2 regions of the Cedecea selenatireducens genome follow, and region 1 is predicted to be linked to the other one. Evidence: predicted binding sites of a transcription regulator. Region 1 holds the regulator's gene; the other holds the start of a gene.

Region 1 (7,901 bases):
TCCCGACCGCTGCGGTTGGTTTTTCGCTGGGCGGGAATATGCTCGCCTGCCTGATGGCAAAACAGGGCGCGGCCTGTACGCTGAAAGCGGGGGTTATCGTCTCCGCACCGTTGATGCTCGAGCAATGTTGCTATCACATGGAACAAGGCTTCTCGCGCGTTTATCAGCACTATCTGCTGAACCTGCTGAAGAAAAATGCCGCCCGCAAGCTGAAGAGCTACCCCGGTTCGCTGCCTATCGACCTGCGTAAACTCAAAAGTCTGCGCCGGATTCGCGAGTTCGATGACCTGATTACCTCAAAAATTCACGGTTTTGCCGACGCGCTGGACTACTACCGCCAGTGCAGCGCCATGCCGCTCTTGCCGGACATTGCCTCGCCAACGCTGATTATTCACGCCAAAGACGATCCGTTTATGGACCACCACGTGATCCCGGACCGCGAAACGCTGCCGCCGAATATCCACTATCAGCTCACCACCTATGGCGGCCACGTTGGCTTCGTTGGCGGCACGCCGCTGCGCCCGCAGATGTGGCTTGAGCAGCGCATCCCTGACTGGCTAACCCGCTTCCTGGACCACTGAAATGATCATTCCCTGGCAAGATCTCGCCCCTGAAACGCTCGACAGTTTGATTGAATCTTTTGTATTACGCGAAGGCACCGATTATGGTGAGCAGGAGCGCTCGCTGACGCAAAAAGTCGCCGACGTGAAGCGCCAGCTGCAAAGCGGCGAAGCCGTGCTGGTTTGGTCTGAACTCCATGAAACGGTAAACATTATGCCGCGCGGGCAGTTTCGCGGCTGACCGCTAACCGGCGGGGTGATCTATACTGGCTGAAAAGTATAACAATCAGAAACCAGACCTTTTTCCGATCCTTCATGGAGTTGTCACCCTATGTCAGCCAAACACCCGGTTATTGCGGTCACAGGTTCCAGCGGCGCCGGAACGACCACCACCAGCCTCGCCTTCCGCAAGATTTTCCAGCAGCTCAACCTGCGTGCCGCCGAAGTTGAAGGCGACAGTTTCCATCGCTATACCCGCCCGGAAATGGACATGGCCATCCGCAAGGCGCGCGATGCCGGCCGCCACATCAGCTATTTTGGGCCAGAAGCCAATGACTTCGGATTACTGGAACAAACCTTTATCGAATACGGCCAGAGCGGCAAAGGGCAATCACGTAAATATCTGCATACCTACGATGAAGCCGTGCCGTGGAACCAGGTGCCCGGCACCTTTACGCCGTGGCAGCCGCTGCCGGAGCCAACCGACGTTCTGTTTTATGAAGGCCTGCACGGCGGCGTTGTCACCCCGCAGCACAACGTGGCCGACTGCGTAGATTTGCTGGTTGGCGTGGTGCCTATCGTTAACCTGGAATGGATTCAAAAACTGGTTCGCGACACCGGCGAACGCGGTCATTCGCGGGAGGCGGTGATGGACTCCGTCGTGCGTTCGATGGACGATTACATCAACTTTATTACCCCGCAGTTTTCACGCACCCATATTAACTTCCAGCGCGTCCCAACGGTGGATACCTCTAACCCGTTTGCCGCCCGGGCAATTCCGTCGCTGGACGAAAGCTTCGTGGTTATCCACTTCCGCGGCCTGGACGACATCGACTTCCCTTATCTGCTGGCGATGCTGCAAGGATCGTTTATCTCCCACATCAACACCCTGGTGGTGCCTGGCGGAAAAATGGGGCTGGCGATGGAGCTGATTATGGGGCCGCTGGTGCAGCGACTGGCGGAAGGCAGGAAGATTGCCTGATTCGGCAGAGGCGGCGTGAATGCCGCCTTTTTGACGCTTAAGCTTCGATCACTTCATAGCTGTGGGTAATGTTTGCCGCTTTCCCAAGCATGAGCGCTACCGAGCAATACTTTTCAGCAGAAAGATCGACTGCGCGAGCGACGGCGCTATCCTTCAGCTCTTTTCCGCTAACCACAAAGTGCAGATTAATATGGGTGAACAAACGCGGCGCTTCTTCGCGGCGTTCCGAAGTCAGCTTCACCTCACAGTCCGTCACGTCGTGGCGGCCTTTTTGTAAAATCGACACCACGTCAATGGCGCTACAGCCGCCCGCCGCCATCAGCAGCATTTCCATTGGGCTTGGCGCTTTATCGCCAGAATTACCGTCCATCAGGATCTGGTGGCCAGAAGCGGACTCACCGAGGAAGGTCATGCCTTCCACCCATTTAACACGTGCCTGCATTTTGCCTACTCCAGTTGAGAAAATATTCTTTCAGATTACGCGCCTACGTGAAAACTGGCAACGTAAGGCGATCCAGGTCATGCTGAAACGAGACAAGACAAGACACTTACCAAAAGCTATGCTAAAACAATCCGGATGCTGCTGCTATACAGAGAAGTTTATGCCGTAAGCAGAGGAAACGACTAATTACAGGCCGCAGGAGTGACCTGCCCGCCAGTTCCCAGGGTTTGGGAAAATTTCACGATTGCAACGCCAGACAAGAGGTTCCGAGTCTTGTCTTTGGTAGCCAGTTTATAACAGAGGATAACCGCGCATGGTGCTTGGCAAACCGCAAACAGACCCGACTCTCGAATGGTTCTTGTCTCATTGCCACATTCATAAGTATCCGTCGAAGAGCACGCTGATTCACCAGGGTGAAAAGGCGGAGACGCTGTACTACATCGTCAAAGGCTCCGTAGCTGTTCTGATTAAAGATGAAGAAGGCAAGGAGATGATCCTTTCTTATCTGAATCAGGGTGATTTCATTGGTGAATTAGGTTTGTTCGAAGAAGGCCAGGAGCGTAGCGCCTGGGTTCGCGCCAAGTCAGCCTGTGAAGTAGCTGAAATTTCTTATAAAAAATTCCGCCAGCTGATTCAGGTCAACCCGGACATTCTGATGCGTCTGTCTTCCCAGATGGCGCGTCGCCTGCAGGTGACCTCCGAGAAAGTCGGCAACCTCGCCTTCCTCGACGTGACCGGCCGTATCGCACAGACGCTGCTGAACCTGGCTAAACAGCCGGACGCCATGACCCACCCGGACGGGATGCAGATTAAGATCACCCGCCAGGAAATCGGTCAGATCGTGGGCTGCTCCCGCGAAACCGTTGGCCGTATTCTGAAAATGCTGGAAGACCAGAACCTCATTTCCGCACACGGTAAAACGATTGTCGTTTACGGCACTCGCTAATTAGCCCCATAAAGGCGTGTCGCTTCGGTAACACGCCTTTTTTGTCTCTACAATTCAGGCTATGTGGAAGAGATTAATTTATCACCCGGAAGTTAACTACGCGCTGCGGCAAACCCTGGTGCTGTGTTTACCCGTGGCTATCGGCCTGATTCTCGGCAGCCTGCAAAATGGCCTGCTCTTCTCGTTAGTGCCTGCCTGCTGCAACATTGCCGGGCTGGACACGCCGCATAAACGCTTCTTCAAACGCTTGATCATCGGCGGCAGCCTGTTCGCCGTTAGCAGCCTTATCATGCAGCTGCTGCTGCTTTACACCCACGTCCCGCTGCCTGCGATATTAATCGTCATGGCCCTGCTGCTCGGCGTCACGGCGGAGATAAGCTCGCTGCATGCTCGCCTGCTGCCCGCGTCGCTGATTGCCGCCATTTTTACGCTCAGCATGGCCGGCAACATGCCTATCTGGAAACCGATGGTGCTCTATATCTCCGGCACCATCTGGTACGGCGCGTTTAACTGGTTCTGGTTCAGGCTATGGCGTGAACAGCCGCTCAGAGAGTCGCTCAGCCTGCTGTACCGCCAGCTTGCGGACTACTGCGAAGCAAAGTACAGCCTGCTGACCCAGCATACGGATCCTGAAAAAGCGCTACCGCCGCTGCTGGTACGTCAGCAGAAAGCCGTCGACCTGATAACGACCTGCTACCAGCAGCTGCATATGCTGTCGGCCAATCAGCAAAATGGCTACAAACGCCTGCTACGCGCTTTCCAGGTCGCCCTGGATTTGCAGGAGCACATTTCGGTTAGCCTGCATCAGCCGGAAGAGGTCCAGAAGCTGGTCGAGCAAAGCCATGCCGAGGCGGTGATCCGCTGGAACGCCCGAACCATCGCCGCGCGCCTGCGGGTGCTGGCAGACGATATTCTCTACCACCGCTACCCGACGCGCTTTACCATGGACAAGCAGATCGACGCCCTGGAAAAGATCGCCCGCCAGAACCCGGATAACCCGGTCGGGCAGTTCTGCCATTATCACTTCAGCCGCATCGGCCGGGTGCTGAAAACCCAACGCCCGCTGTATGTAAGGGATTTAATGGAAGATCGGGAGCGCCGCCTGCCGTTCTTCCCGGCCCTGAAAAACTATCTCTCCTTCAAGTCATCAGCGCTGCGCAGCTCCGCACGTTTAGGCGTAATGTTGACGATTGCCAGCCTGCTCGGGTCCTTCTTACATCTGCCTAAACCGTATTGGATCCTGATGACCGTGATGTTCGTGACGCAAAACGGCTACGGCGCCACCCGGGTACGTATCGTGCACAGGGCGGCTGGCACCATGGCAGGGCTGTGTATCGCCGGCATCACCCTGCACTTCCACGTCCCGGACAGCTACACCCTGCTGGCGATGCTAATGATTACCCTGGTGAGCTATCTGTTCATTCGCAAAAGCTACGGCTGGGCCACCATCGGCTTTACCGTCACGGCGGTATATACCCTGCAGCTCATTACCCTGAGCGCCGAAAGCTACATCATTCCACGGCTTATCGACACGCTGCTCGGCTGCCTGATTGCCTTTGGCGGCATGATCTGGCTTTGGCCACAGTGGCAAACTGGCCTGCTGCGCCAGAACGCCCACGACGCGCTCGAGGCCGACCAGGATGCGATTCGCCTGATATTGAGCAACGATCCGGAACCCACGCCTCTGGCCTGGCAACGAATGCGGGTCAACCAGGCGCACAACGCGCTCTTCAACTCGCTCAACCAGGCGATGCAGGAACCCGGATTTAACTCTCATTATCTGGCAGACATGAAGCTCTGGGTGACCCACAGCCAGTTCATCGTCGAGCATATCAACGCCATGACAACTCTGGCGCGCGAGCACAACATGCTCACGCCGGACCTGGCGCAAAAGTACCTGCAGTCTTGTGAAATAGGCTTACAGCGCTGCCAGCAAAGGCTGGAGTATGACGGGCCTGGCGGATCGAACGACGCCAATATTCTGGATGCGGACACGCTGCCCACGGGGCCGTTAAGCACCATGGAGCAGCATTTACAGCGGATTATTGGCCACCTGAACACCATGCATACCATCTCCTCGGTAGCCTGGCGCCAGCGGCCTCAGCATGGGATCTGGCTGAGCCGCCGCCTGCGGCGCTCGGGTTAAGATTAGCCAGCCACCACGCGGGCAACGGCTTTAGCGAAGCGCTGCATTCCTTCCAGGATATCCGCGTCTTCAACGATAAGCGAAGGCGCAAAACGCATGACGTCCGGGCCGGCATTCAGCACCATCACGCCTTCAGCCGCTCCCGCATAGAGAAACTCACGGGCACGTCCCTTGTACTTCTCGTTCAGCTCTGCGCCAATCAACAGCCCCATGCCGCGAATATCGCTAAACAGATCGAACTGGTCGTTAATCTTCTGCAACTGTTCAACGAACAGTTGGCGCTTCACCGCCACGCCTTGCAGAACTTCTGGCGTATTGATGATATCGAAAGCCGCACCGGCCACCGCACATGCCAGCGGGTTACCGCCATAGGTTGAACCGTGGCTGCCCACGTGGAACGCGGAGGCAATCACATGGGTGGTCAGCATCGCGCTCACCGGGAAACCGCCGCCGAGGGCTTTGGCGCTGGTCAAAATATCCGGGGTGACGCCGTAGTTGATATAAGCGAATAATTCGCCGGTGCGGCCCATCCCGGACTGGACTTCATCAAACACCAGCAGCGCCTGGTGCTCATCACACAAATCACGCAGCCCCTGGAGGAACTCCGGCGTCGCAGCGGTCACGCCGCCTTCACCCTGAATCGGCTCAACAACTACCGCACAGGTATGGTCATCCATCACCGCTTTCACCGCCGCAAGGTCGTTGTATGGCACGTGGATAATGTCGGCCGGTTTGGGGCCAAAGCCGTCGGAGTATTTAGCCTGCCCGCCTACGGAAACGGTGAACAGCGAGCGGCCGTGGAACGCATTGTAGAAGGCGATGATTTTGCTTTTGTACGGGCTGTGACGGGTCGAAGCATAGTAGCGGGCCAGTTTGAAAGCCGTTTCGTTTGCTTCCGTGCCGGAATTCATGAAGACGACGCGTTCGGCAAAGGTGGCGTCGATCAGCTTACGGGCAAGCTTCAGGGCTGGCTCATTGGTAAAAACGTTGCTGGTATGCCACAGGGTTTCGCCCTGGGCCTTCAGCGCCTCAACGAGCGCAGGATGGCAATGCCCCAGCGCGGTCACGGCGATGCCTCCGGCAAAGTCCACGTACTCTTTCCCGGCGGAGTCCCACACGCGGCTGCCCTTTCCTTTAACTGGAATAAACTCTGCCGGTGCATAAATCGGCAGAATCACTTCATCGAAGGTTGCCCGCGTAACCGCTGATTGTTCAGTTGCCATTTATTCCCCACCCGTTTTTATGCGTTAGACATGAATGAAAATATAATCACGAAATATGCATAAAAAACCAAAACCAGGCAAGCAACAATTCACCGCTTCAGGAAATTCGCCAGCAGCGCATGCCCCTGCTCGCTGAGAATGCTTTCCGGGTGGAACTGCACGCCTTCAAGATCAAGCGAGCGGTGGCGGATCCCCATGATTTCCTGCTTATCCGTCCAGGCAGTGACTTCAAAACTGTCGGGCAAGGTGGCAGGGTCGATGAGCAGCGAGTGGTAGCGAGTCACGGTCAGCGGATTATTCAGCCCGCGAAATACGCCGCTGCCGTTGTGGCTGATAGCGGAGGTTTTGCCGTGCATCACCTGTTCTGCCCGCACAATGGTGGCGCCAAACGCCTGTGCAATGGCCTGATGCCCCAGGCAAACGCCCAAAACAGGAAGCTGTCCGGCGAAGTGATTAATGGCGGTAAGGGAGATGCCCGCCTCGGTCGGCGTGCAGGGGCCTGGAGAAATCACCAGTTTCTCCGGGGCAAGACGCTCGATGTCGTCCAGCCCAATTTCGTCATTACGCTTAACCAGCACTTCCTCACCCAGTTCGCAAAAATACTGGTAGAGGTTCCAGGTGAAGGAATCATAGTTGTCGATAAGCAGTAACATGGCGGCTCCAGGGCAAAAAAAGAACGCGTTATTCTAGCCGCTTTCCCTGGCCTGGCTCACCACTTATTGAAATTCTCTGCTTCAGGAGAGGGTTGCGCGGGCGACAGGACCCGCGCCGGAAATCTTAAGGCAGAACCTTCGCGGAAAGGATCACGATAGGTTTTGACGGCACATTCTGGTACGGGCCGACGTCATGGCTTGGTGCCTGGGAGATTTTATCGGCAACGTCCAGGCCTTTGACCACTTTACCAAATACCGCGTACCCGAAGTCGCGCTGGCCGTGGTCCAGGAATGCGTTGTCGGCCACGTTGATAAAGAACTGGCTGGTGGCGCTGTCTTTATCGGCGGTGCGCGCCATAGAAATCGTGCCGCGGGTATTGCGCAGGCCGTTGTCCGCTTCGTTTTTGATCGGCGGATTAGGCTGCTTCTGGTTCATATCTTCGGTGAAGCCACCGCCCTGAATCATGAAGCCCGGGATCACACGGTGAAAGGTGGTGTTGTTATAAAAACCGCTATTAACGTAATCCACGAAGTTTTTGACCGAAACAGGCGCTTTTTGGCTATTTAACTCAAGCTCAATATTGCCAGCCGAGGTGGTCAACAGGACGTGCGGATCGCCTTTTGCAGCCAGCGCCGCAGGGGAAAGCGCAGAAAGGGCGAATACAGCTGCAACAGCCGCCAGTGTCGATTTGAGCATGAATAATTCCTTACGAAGGCAGTGAGTGAAGCA
Region 2 (7,901 bases), on a different contig from region 1:
CAAAAGATGCTTTCTGATAAAGCGCCAGCGGCCTGTCGACCAGAGGGAGGTGTGCAGCATAAAAACCCCGACATGAAAGTGACCGGCAGTATAAGCAGCAGTACATCGCGTTTTAAAGCGTTTTTTAAATGCTTTACGAAAAACCCTGTCGCTAACAAATCAGCAAAATAATTATTACTTCCGCGCAACGAATTGCCGGTTTTACCCACAATTTTCGTACAACTTTTATTCCCTCTTTTTCATCATCACCTTCAATAAACGTAATGCAGCCTGCAAAACCTTTATCTAAAGTTGATCCGTTGCAATCAAAATTGATGTTCATCAGAAACTCTAAACGGGTTCTGAGGCAAATTCTTAGCCCTTTACAGTCGGCTGTAAAAAAACACTTTTTAATTTTCTGAAAGAAAACCTTTTTTAGCGGCAAGCGTAAGGACGCCGAAGAGCGCCTTAACGCACCTGGGGATATCATGCTTACAATTCTGGAACTGATTATTGGAGTGGTGGTGATTGTGGGCGTCGCCCGCTACATCATCAAAGGCTACTCGGCCACCGGCGTACTGTTTGTCGGCGGCTTATTGCTGCTTATCGCCAGTGCGCTAATGGGGCATAAAGTGTTGCCAGCCAGCTCAGAAGGCACCGGCTACACCGCTACGGACATTTTTGAATACGTCAAAATCCTGCTGATGAGCCGCGGCGGCGACCTCGGCATGATGATCATGATGCTCTGCGGTTTTGCCGCCTACATGACCCACATCGGCGCCAACGATGTGGTGGTCAAGCTGGCGTCTAAGCCCCTGAAGTTCATCAACTCGCCTTATTTATTGATGATTGCCGCCTACTTCGTCGCCTGCCTGATGTCGCTGGCGGTCTCATCCGCAACTGGCCTTGGCGTACTGTTAATGGCAACGCTGTTCCCGGTCATGGTCAACGTCGGCATCAGCCGCGGCGCTGCGGCGGCCATCTGTGCCTCTCCGGCGGCCATTATTCTGGCCCCGACCTCCGGCGACGTCGTGCTGGCGGCGCAGGCTTCAGAAATGTCGCTGGTCGATTTCGCGTTTAAAACAACGATTCCTATCTCCATTGCGGCCATCATCAGCATGGCGATTGCGCACTTCTTCTGGCAGCGCTATCTCGATAAAAAAGAGCACATCACCCACGAAATGCTGGACGTGACTGAAATTCAGACCACCGCGCCCTCTTTCTACGCCCTGCTGCCGTTTACGCCGATCATCGGCGTGCTGATTTTCGACGGCAAATGGGGCCCGCAGCTGCATATCATTACCATCCTGGTGATTTGTATTCTGATTGCCGCCCTGATTGAGTTTTTCCGCAGCTTCAATACCCAGCACGTCTTCTCCGGTATGGAAGTGTGCTACCGCGGCATGGCGGATGCTTTCGCCAACGTGGTGATGCTGCTGGTTGCCGCCGGCGTATTTGCCCAGGGGCTGAGCACCATCGGCTTTATTCAAAGCCTGATCTCAATTGCCACCTCGTTTGGCTCGGCGAGTATTATTTTGATGCTGGTGCTGGTCGTGCTGACCATGCTGGCGGCCATGACCACCGGCTCCGGTAACGCACCGTTCTACGCCTTCGTTGAAATGATCCCGAAACTGGCCCACTCTTCCGGCATTAATCCGGCTTACCTGACCATTCCGATGCTGCAGGCCTCCAACCTTGGGCGCACGATTTCACCGGTGTCCGGCGTCGTGGTTGCCGTCGCAGGGATGGCAAAAATCTCACCTTTTGAGGTGGTAAAACGCACATCTGTTCCGGTTGCCGTCGGCCTCATCGTGGTGATTATCGCCACGGAGATTCTGGTTCCTGCTGCGGCGATCGTTCACTAAAAGACGCTCGCCTTCGCTAAAAGCGCCTGCGTAAGGCGCTTTTTTTATGCCTATAATAAGCCCGCCTCCAGGACAGATAAGAGAATAACGATGAATTTCACCCCGCGTCATTTACTGCTTTGCGCCCCGCTTTTCCTCAGCCCGCTCGCTTTCGCCGACTCGCTGCAGCCCAGCCAGTACGGGGATTTTAACCGTTACGTGCTGGCGCTTTCCTGGCAAACCGGCTTCTGCCAGAGCATGCACGATCGCAACCGCAACGAGCCCGCCGAGTGTAAAGCTCAGCAGGAACAGGCGGATAAAAGCGCATACCTTACCGTTCATGGCCTGTGGCCAGGGTTACCCAAGTCCATCGCCTCGCGCGGCGTGGATGAAAAACGCTGGATGCGTTACGGCTGTGCGACTCGCCCCATCCCGAATATGGCCGAAGCCAGAGCCTCAAACAAATGCGCTGCGCCGGATACCGGGCTTTCCGTTGAAATGGCGTCAAAACTGGCGGGTGTGATGCCCGGCGCTGGAGGCCAGTCCTGCCTTGAGCGCTACGAATACGCCAAACATGGCGTTTGCTTTGGTTTTAACCCGGACGATTACTTCGGCACGATGGTACGGCTTAACGGCGAAGTGAAGCAGAGCGAGTTTGGTAAATTTCTTGCCCAGAACTACGGCCAGGTGGTAACGCGTAAGGCGTTCAACAAAGCCGTGAAGAACACCTGGGGCAGCGACGCCGTCGAGGCCATCAAGCTAACCTGCGACGGCAATCCGGCCTTTCTCACGGAAATGCAGATCTCACTGCTGGCAGATAAGATCAACCAGCCGCTGCAAAGCGCCTCGTTTGCACCGCAAAAACATCCCGGTAACTGCGGGAAAAGCTTCCGCCTGGATGCGGTTGGCTACTGAGCAAAGATAAATACTGAAGTCAAAAATTAATCGCATCACTATTTGTTCAGGTTTTTTGGTTATAGCCTTCAGGTATCGGAACTGGAGGTCACCATGAGCAGAACAAAACGGTATTTACTGCAGTTAAAAGCGCAGTTTGAGCAGGAAGGTAAAAAGCAAAAACTGCTGGGATGCATCTGGCTCTCGCCACAGCAGCGCTACGAGATCCTCAAAGAGCTTCTGCTGCCGATTGCTGAACACAATGTTCGTTAGTATCATTCGGGCCAGCGTATAAAACGGTGGCCCGCTCGTTCGATAATTCGAAAATACATCTCTTCTGCTACGGAATTACCGAACTGAAAGCCTGAATTAATAACCTGCGGCTTTATTAGCAGCCTTAATTCTTTCATTTCTCATATTTTTATCATGCGAGTCTTTGGCATTTAATATTTCACCCGTCGCGCTGATAAAATCCGAGGCCGTACAGCCGGTTAGCAGTAGCGCCGTAGAGAAAAAAACCGCTTTAAGCATAGAACCATCCATGATGAAATTAATACTAACAATATCAACAAACTAGATTAAAAACACAAAGAAACTGCATTTCCCAATGATATTCAACGGGCGTGGATTTTAGCCAGCGTGAAAATAAACACAAGAATTTTCCGCCCCGTTGAAATAAATTACCCATAAAGGATTACTGCCAGAAAAACATAATAAAAACACAGTCGTTCTACTGTCTGCCGACAACTGGATACCCCCCTGGGTAAATTCTATCCCCCATATCCTCCGCCTGCGAGCCAAACCCGACACGGGTGCATGTCAGATTTTTTCTGACCAAACAATTCCCGCGCTCACCTTTCACTCTGATTATTTTGATTGTTTGAACTTCATCCCAAAATGTAAACGAACATGACAGAGTTCGTTTACAGCCGCCCCAATGTTACCGATATCATGTTACCGGTATCAGCACCACCTGAAGGCACGCCTCTGGTGCATTCATCCAAAAATTCGGCCTTGGGGAAATAAAATGACCGAAATAACAACAAGTTTAGGCGCAGGAACCCTGTTGGGCATTGCAGCCTGCTCCGTCGTGCTCCTGCTCGTTTTGATCATGCGCTTTCGCGTGCATGCCTTCCTGGCGCTAACCCTGGTGAGCGTCGCAGTGGCGCTGGTCACCGGCGTTCCTTTCGATAAAATCGTGCCGACGATTCTGGGCGGCTTTGGCAGCACCCTGGCGGGAGTCGCCTTACTGGTTGGGCTTGGGGCCATGATCGGCCGCCTGCTGGAAATCTCCGGCGGGGCGAAAGTGCTGGCCGATACCCTGGTGGGCACGTTCGGTTCGCACCGGGCGCCTTTCGCGCTTGGCGTCGCGTCCCTGCTGTTCGGCTTCCCTATCTTCTTCGACGCAGGCCTGGTGGTGATGCTGCCGATTATTTTCAGCGTGGCGAAGCAGTTTGGCGGCTCAACCCTGAAATATGCGCTCCCGGCGGCCGGTGCCTTTGCCGTGATGCATGCGCTCCTGCCTCCCCATCCTGGCCCGGTTGCCGCCAGTGAACTGCTGGGTGCCAACATCGGGCTGCTGGTCGTCGTGGGGCTGATTATCGCCATCCCGACCTGGTACATCGGGGCCTATCTCTTCGGGCTGTATGCCGGAAAGAAATTCGACATTCCGCTGCCGAGCTCCTTCCTGGGCAAAATTGAGGCAGACGAGAATCATCAGCCGCCGTCTTTCGGCATGGTGATGACAATTTTACTGCTGCCGCTGGGGCTTATCTTCCTGGATACCGGCCTCAATACCGCCACGGTGCTCGGCTGGGTCAGCGCGGACAACACGCTGGTTAACTTCTTACGCATGCTGGGCAAGACGCCTATTGCGCTGCTGATCACCGTGTTCTTTGCGCTGATGGTCTTCAGCGGCAAGCACGGCCGTCAGCACCTGGAAAAAGTCTGTGACGGCGCCCTGGGCCCGATCTGCGGCATTATTCTGGTTACCGGCGCGGGCGGTATGTTCGGCGGCGTACTGCGTGCAAGCGGCATCGGCGATGCGCTGGCCGGCGTGCTCTCAGACACCGGCATGCCGGTTATTGTGGCCGCATTCGTTATCTCAACCGCGCTTCGCGTCGCTCAAGGGTCTGCCACCGTCGCGCTGACCACCACCGCCGCGCTGGTCTCACCGATGGTCGAAGCCACAACCGGCCTGAGCCAGTTTGACCTGTGCTTTATCGTTATCGCTATCGCGGGCGGCGCAACCGTGCTGTCTCACGTGAACGACTCCGGCTTCTGGCTGGTAGGCCGCTTCCTGGAAATGGATGAGAAAACAACGCTGAAAACCTGGACCGTGATGGAAACGCTGATCGGGACCATCGCCTTCCTGCTGGCGGCATTGGGCAGCGTGATTTTGTGAGCGCTGCGGGTAAAAGCAAAATGTGACCGATCTCGCTTTCAACTGCAGGCTAAGCTCAGTATCATCAGGATTACATGTACAACCCTCGCCGGTTTCGGTGAGGGTTTTTCTTTGTACGATTTCAGCACATGAGTGCCCTGTTTTTTACACGGAGAGAAAAATGTCCAGACCTGCCATCATCATTAACGAACTAGACGCCGAACGCCTTGACCACCTGCTGGAACAGCCGCAGTACACCAAAGCACCGCTGGCAGAGGCGCTGAACGCCGAACTGGATCGCGCTGAGATGTGCAGCCCGGAAAAGATGCCGCCGGACGTTGTTTCCATGAACAGCCGCGTAGAGTTCCGCGACCTGAGTAATCAGGAAGTCCACGTTCGCACGCTGGTTTACCCGGCCAACCTGACCGACAGCGACAATCAGCTTTCCGTGATGGCGCCGGTCGGTGCCGCGCTGCTGGGCCTGCGGGTGGGTGATACCATCAACTGGACGTTGCCAAACGGCGGCCAGACCCATCTCGAAGTGCTGGCGCTGCAATATCAGCCGGAAGCCGCCGGTGAATTCCACCGCTAATTCTGTTTTCCCCTCTGATATAAGGAGGGGAATTTACCTTAAAGCATAACTTCCCGCCGCCCATATCAGCTTATAATTGCTATCAACAACTACCAATATTTATAGCTTTCGCATTAAAAGCACAGATTTACATTTGTAAAAAAAATTGACAAAATTGCCGCCCTTTGTTGATGAGTTGTATTCACCTAAAACGAAAACACCCGCTTTCAGGTTATTTTCCCATCATAAAGACAGTATCCCCTCTATTTTCCCGCCCATTAATTTGAATTAACGATTAATGTTGCACGCGGCCATGCCGATATTTTTCCGATTGTTTTATATAAATGGAGACGTTATGAAAAAGGTTGCTAAGTTATTCGGTATGTTTGTGATTTTAGGCGTTCTTGCAGGCTGTGCGCGTACTGCGCCTATCGCGAACATTCAAACCACCGTGAGCGCTGGCCACACTGAAGCACAGGTTAAAAGTGCCATTCTTAAAGCCGGTATTCAGCGTCAATGGATAATGAACGAAGTTAGCCCAGGTGTTATCAAAGCACGCCAGCAGACTCGTGAATTCACCGCAGAAGTGCGTATTAACTACACCGCAAACAGCTATTCTATTAATTACGAAAATAGCCTGAACCTGCGCGCCTCCGGCGGCAAAATTCATAAAAACTACAACCGCTGGATTCGTAACCTGGACAAAGATATCCAGGTTAACCTTGCCTCTTCCGGCCTGTAATTTTGCTTAACGCCGAATCTGAAGGTTCGGCGTTTCTTCTTTTATTATCACGTTGACAGGTAATGCAGCACATGTACGAACAGGACAGTCTTAGCGCATTGGATGCCATTACGGAAGCCCAGCGAATTGCCTTTGCCCCCATGCTGTTTCAAACGGCGCTCTGTCTACGAAATGCCGGCGTGCTCGCTTACCTCGACGGGCAAGGGAAACAGGGCGCAACCCTCGAAGAAATAACGGAATCCTGCAACGTTAACGAATACGCTGCCAGCGTTTTACTGGATATGGGCCTGAGTGGACGCATTATTTTCAGGCAAAATACGCATTATTTCCTGGCGAAAATCGGCCATTTCCTGGTGCACGACACCATGACGCGTGTGAATATGGATTTCACCCAGGACGTTTGTTATCAGGGACTGTTTTTCCTGGAGGAAGCGTTAAAAGAGGGTAAACCCTCGGGCTTAAAAGTGTTTGGCGACTGGCCGACCATTTACCCCGCGCTCTCACAATTACCGACTTCCGCCAAAGAGAGCTGGTTTGCCTTCGATCATTACTATTCCGATGCGGCTTTTGAAGCAGCCTTACCGCATGTTTTTGCCCACCAGCCTGCCCGGCTTTATGACGTTGGCGGGAATACCGGAAAATGGGCAATACGCTGCTGTAAATATGATGCAGAAGTGGCGGTCACGCTGCTGGATTTACCACAACAAATTGCACTCGCACGTGAAAATATAGAGAATGCTGGGCTTTCCGGGCGTATTGATTTCCACAGCGTAGATATGCTGAGCGATTCCCCCCTGCCCGGTGAGGCTGATATCTGGTGGATGAGCCAGTTCCTGGACTGCTTCTCGCCGGAGCAAATCATTAAGCTCCTCAGCAACGTTGCTCGGGTCATGAAACCCGGCGCAAGGCTCTGCGTGATGGAACTGTTTTGGGACGCACAAAAATTTGAAGCGGCTTCGTTTAGCCTGAACGCCTCTTCGCTTTACTTTACCTGCATGGCCAACGGCAACAGTCGTTTTTACAGCGTAGAGAAGTTTTATCGTTATCTGGAAATGGCCGGATTCCAGGTGTCGGAACGCCACGACAACTTAGGCGTTGGTCATACCCTGCTGGTATGCCAGAAAACCTCCTGACCCGGCGCACGTTCAGCGCTGGCGATTAGAATAACGCTCGAATTGATCGCAGAACCACGCGGATGAAATTTGCACTCAACATTATTGACTGGCAGGCGAAAGCGCCGGGTCTCAGCAACGCGGCAGAGTGGCAGCACTGGTCGCAGCATGGGCAGGCTATTGACCCGACTCAACCTCAGGGCGCGCTAAGCGAACTTCCGATGATGACGGCCCGCCGCCTGAGCTCAGGCAGCAAACTGGCCGTTGACTGCGGCCTCGCCATGCTTCGTCGCCACGAGATTGATGCCGTACTCTATACCAGCCGTCACGGAGAGCTGGAGCGTAACTACAGGATCCTGCAGGCGCTGGCATCTGA

Evidence for each region. Region 1 encodes CRP, which controls carbon source genes, mostly activating them, when cyclic AMP is high. Its sites were predicted from a motif close to ATGTGANNNNNNTCACAT; they were not measured.
Region 2: a site for CRP is predicted at 3,596-3,613, ahead of ACE38U_RS15175 (GntP family permease). Genes of this name have one in related genera too.

The regions. Positions count from the first base shown of each region.
Region 1 covers NZ_JBHIKW010000025.1:13,308-21,208, forward strand. Annotated here, with positions in the region: gene ACE38U_RS21850 (hydrolase) at 1-581, shown strand, start outside; gene ACE38U_RS21855 (YheU family protein) at 583-801, shown strand; gene ACE38U_RS21860 (phosphoribulokinase) at 892-1,761, shown strand; gene ACE38U_RS21865 (OsmC family protein) at 1,799-2,203, opposite strand; gene crp (cAMP-activated global transcriptional regulator CRP) at 2,517-3,149, shown strand; gene ACE38U_RS21875 (YccS/YhfK family putative transporter) at 3,211-5,295, shown strand; gene argD (bifunctional acetylornithine/succinyldiaminopimelate transaminase) at 5,298-6,518, opposite strand; gene pabA (aminodeoxychorismate synthase component 2) at 6,608-7,171, opposite strand; gene ppiA (peptidylprolyl isomerase A) at 7,296-7,868, opposite strand.
Region 2 covers NZ_JBHIKW010000009.1:21,265-29,165, reverse strand. Annotated here, with positions in the region: gene ACE38U_RS15200 (DUF2946 domain-containing protein) at 1-60, opposite strand, end outside; gene dcuC (anaerobic C4-dicarboxylate transporter DcuC) at 468-1,844, shown strand; gene rna (ribonuclease I) at 1,935-2,738, shown strand; gene ACE38U_RS15185 (hypothetical protein) at 2,832-2,990, shown strand; gene ACE38U_RS15180 (hypothetical protein) at 3,087-3,248, opposite strand; gene ACE38U_RS15175 (GntP family permease) at 3,745-5,121, shown strand; gene rnk (nucleoside diphosphate kinase regulator) at 5,282-5,692, shown strand; gene ACE38U_RS15165 (lipoprotein) at 6,027-6,413, shown strand; gene ACE38U_RS15160 (methyltransferase) at 6,485-7,546, shown strand; gene ACE38U_RS15155 (beta-ketoacyl synthase chain length factor) at 7,609-7,901, shown strand, end outside.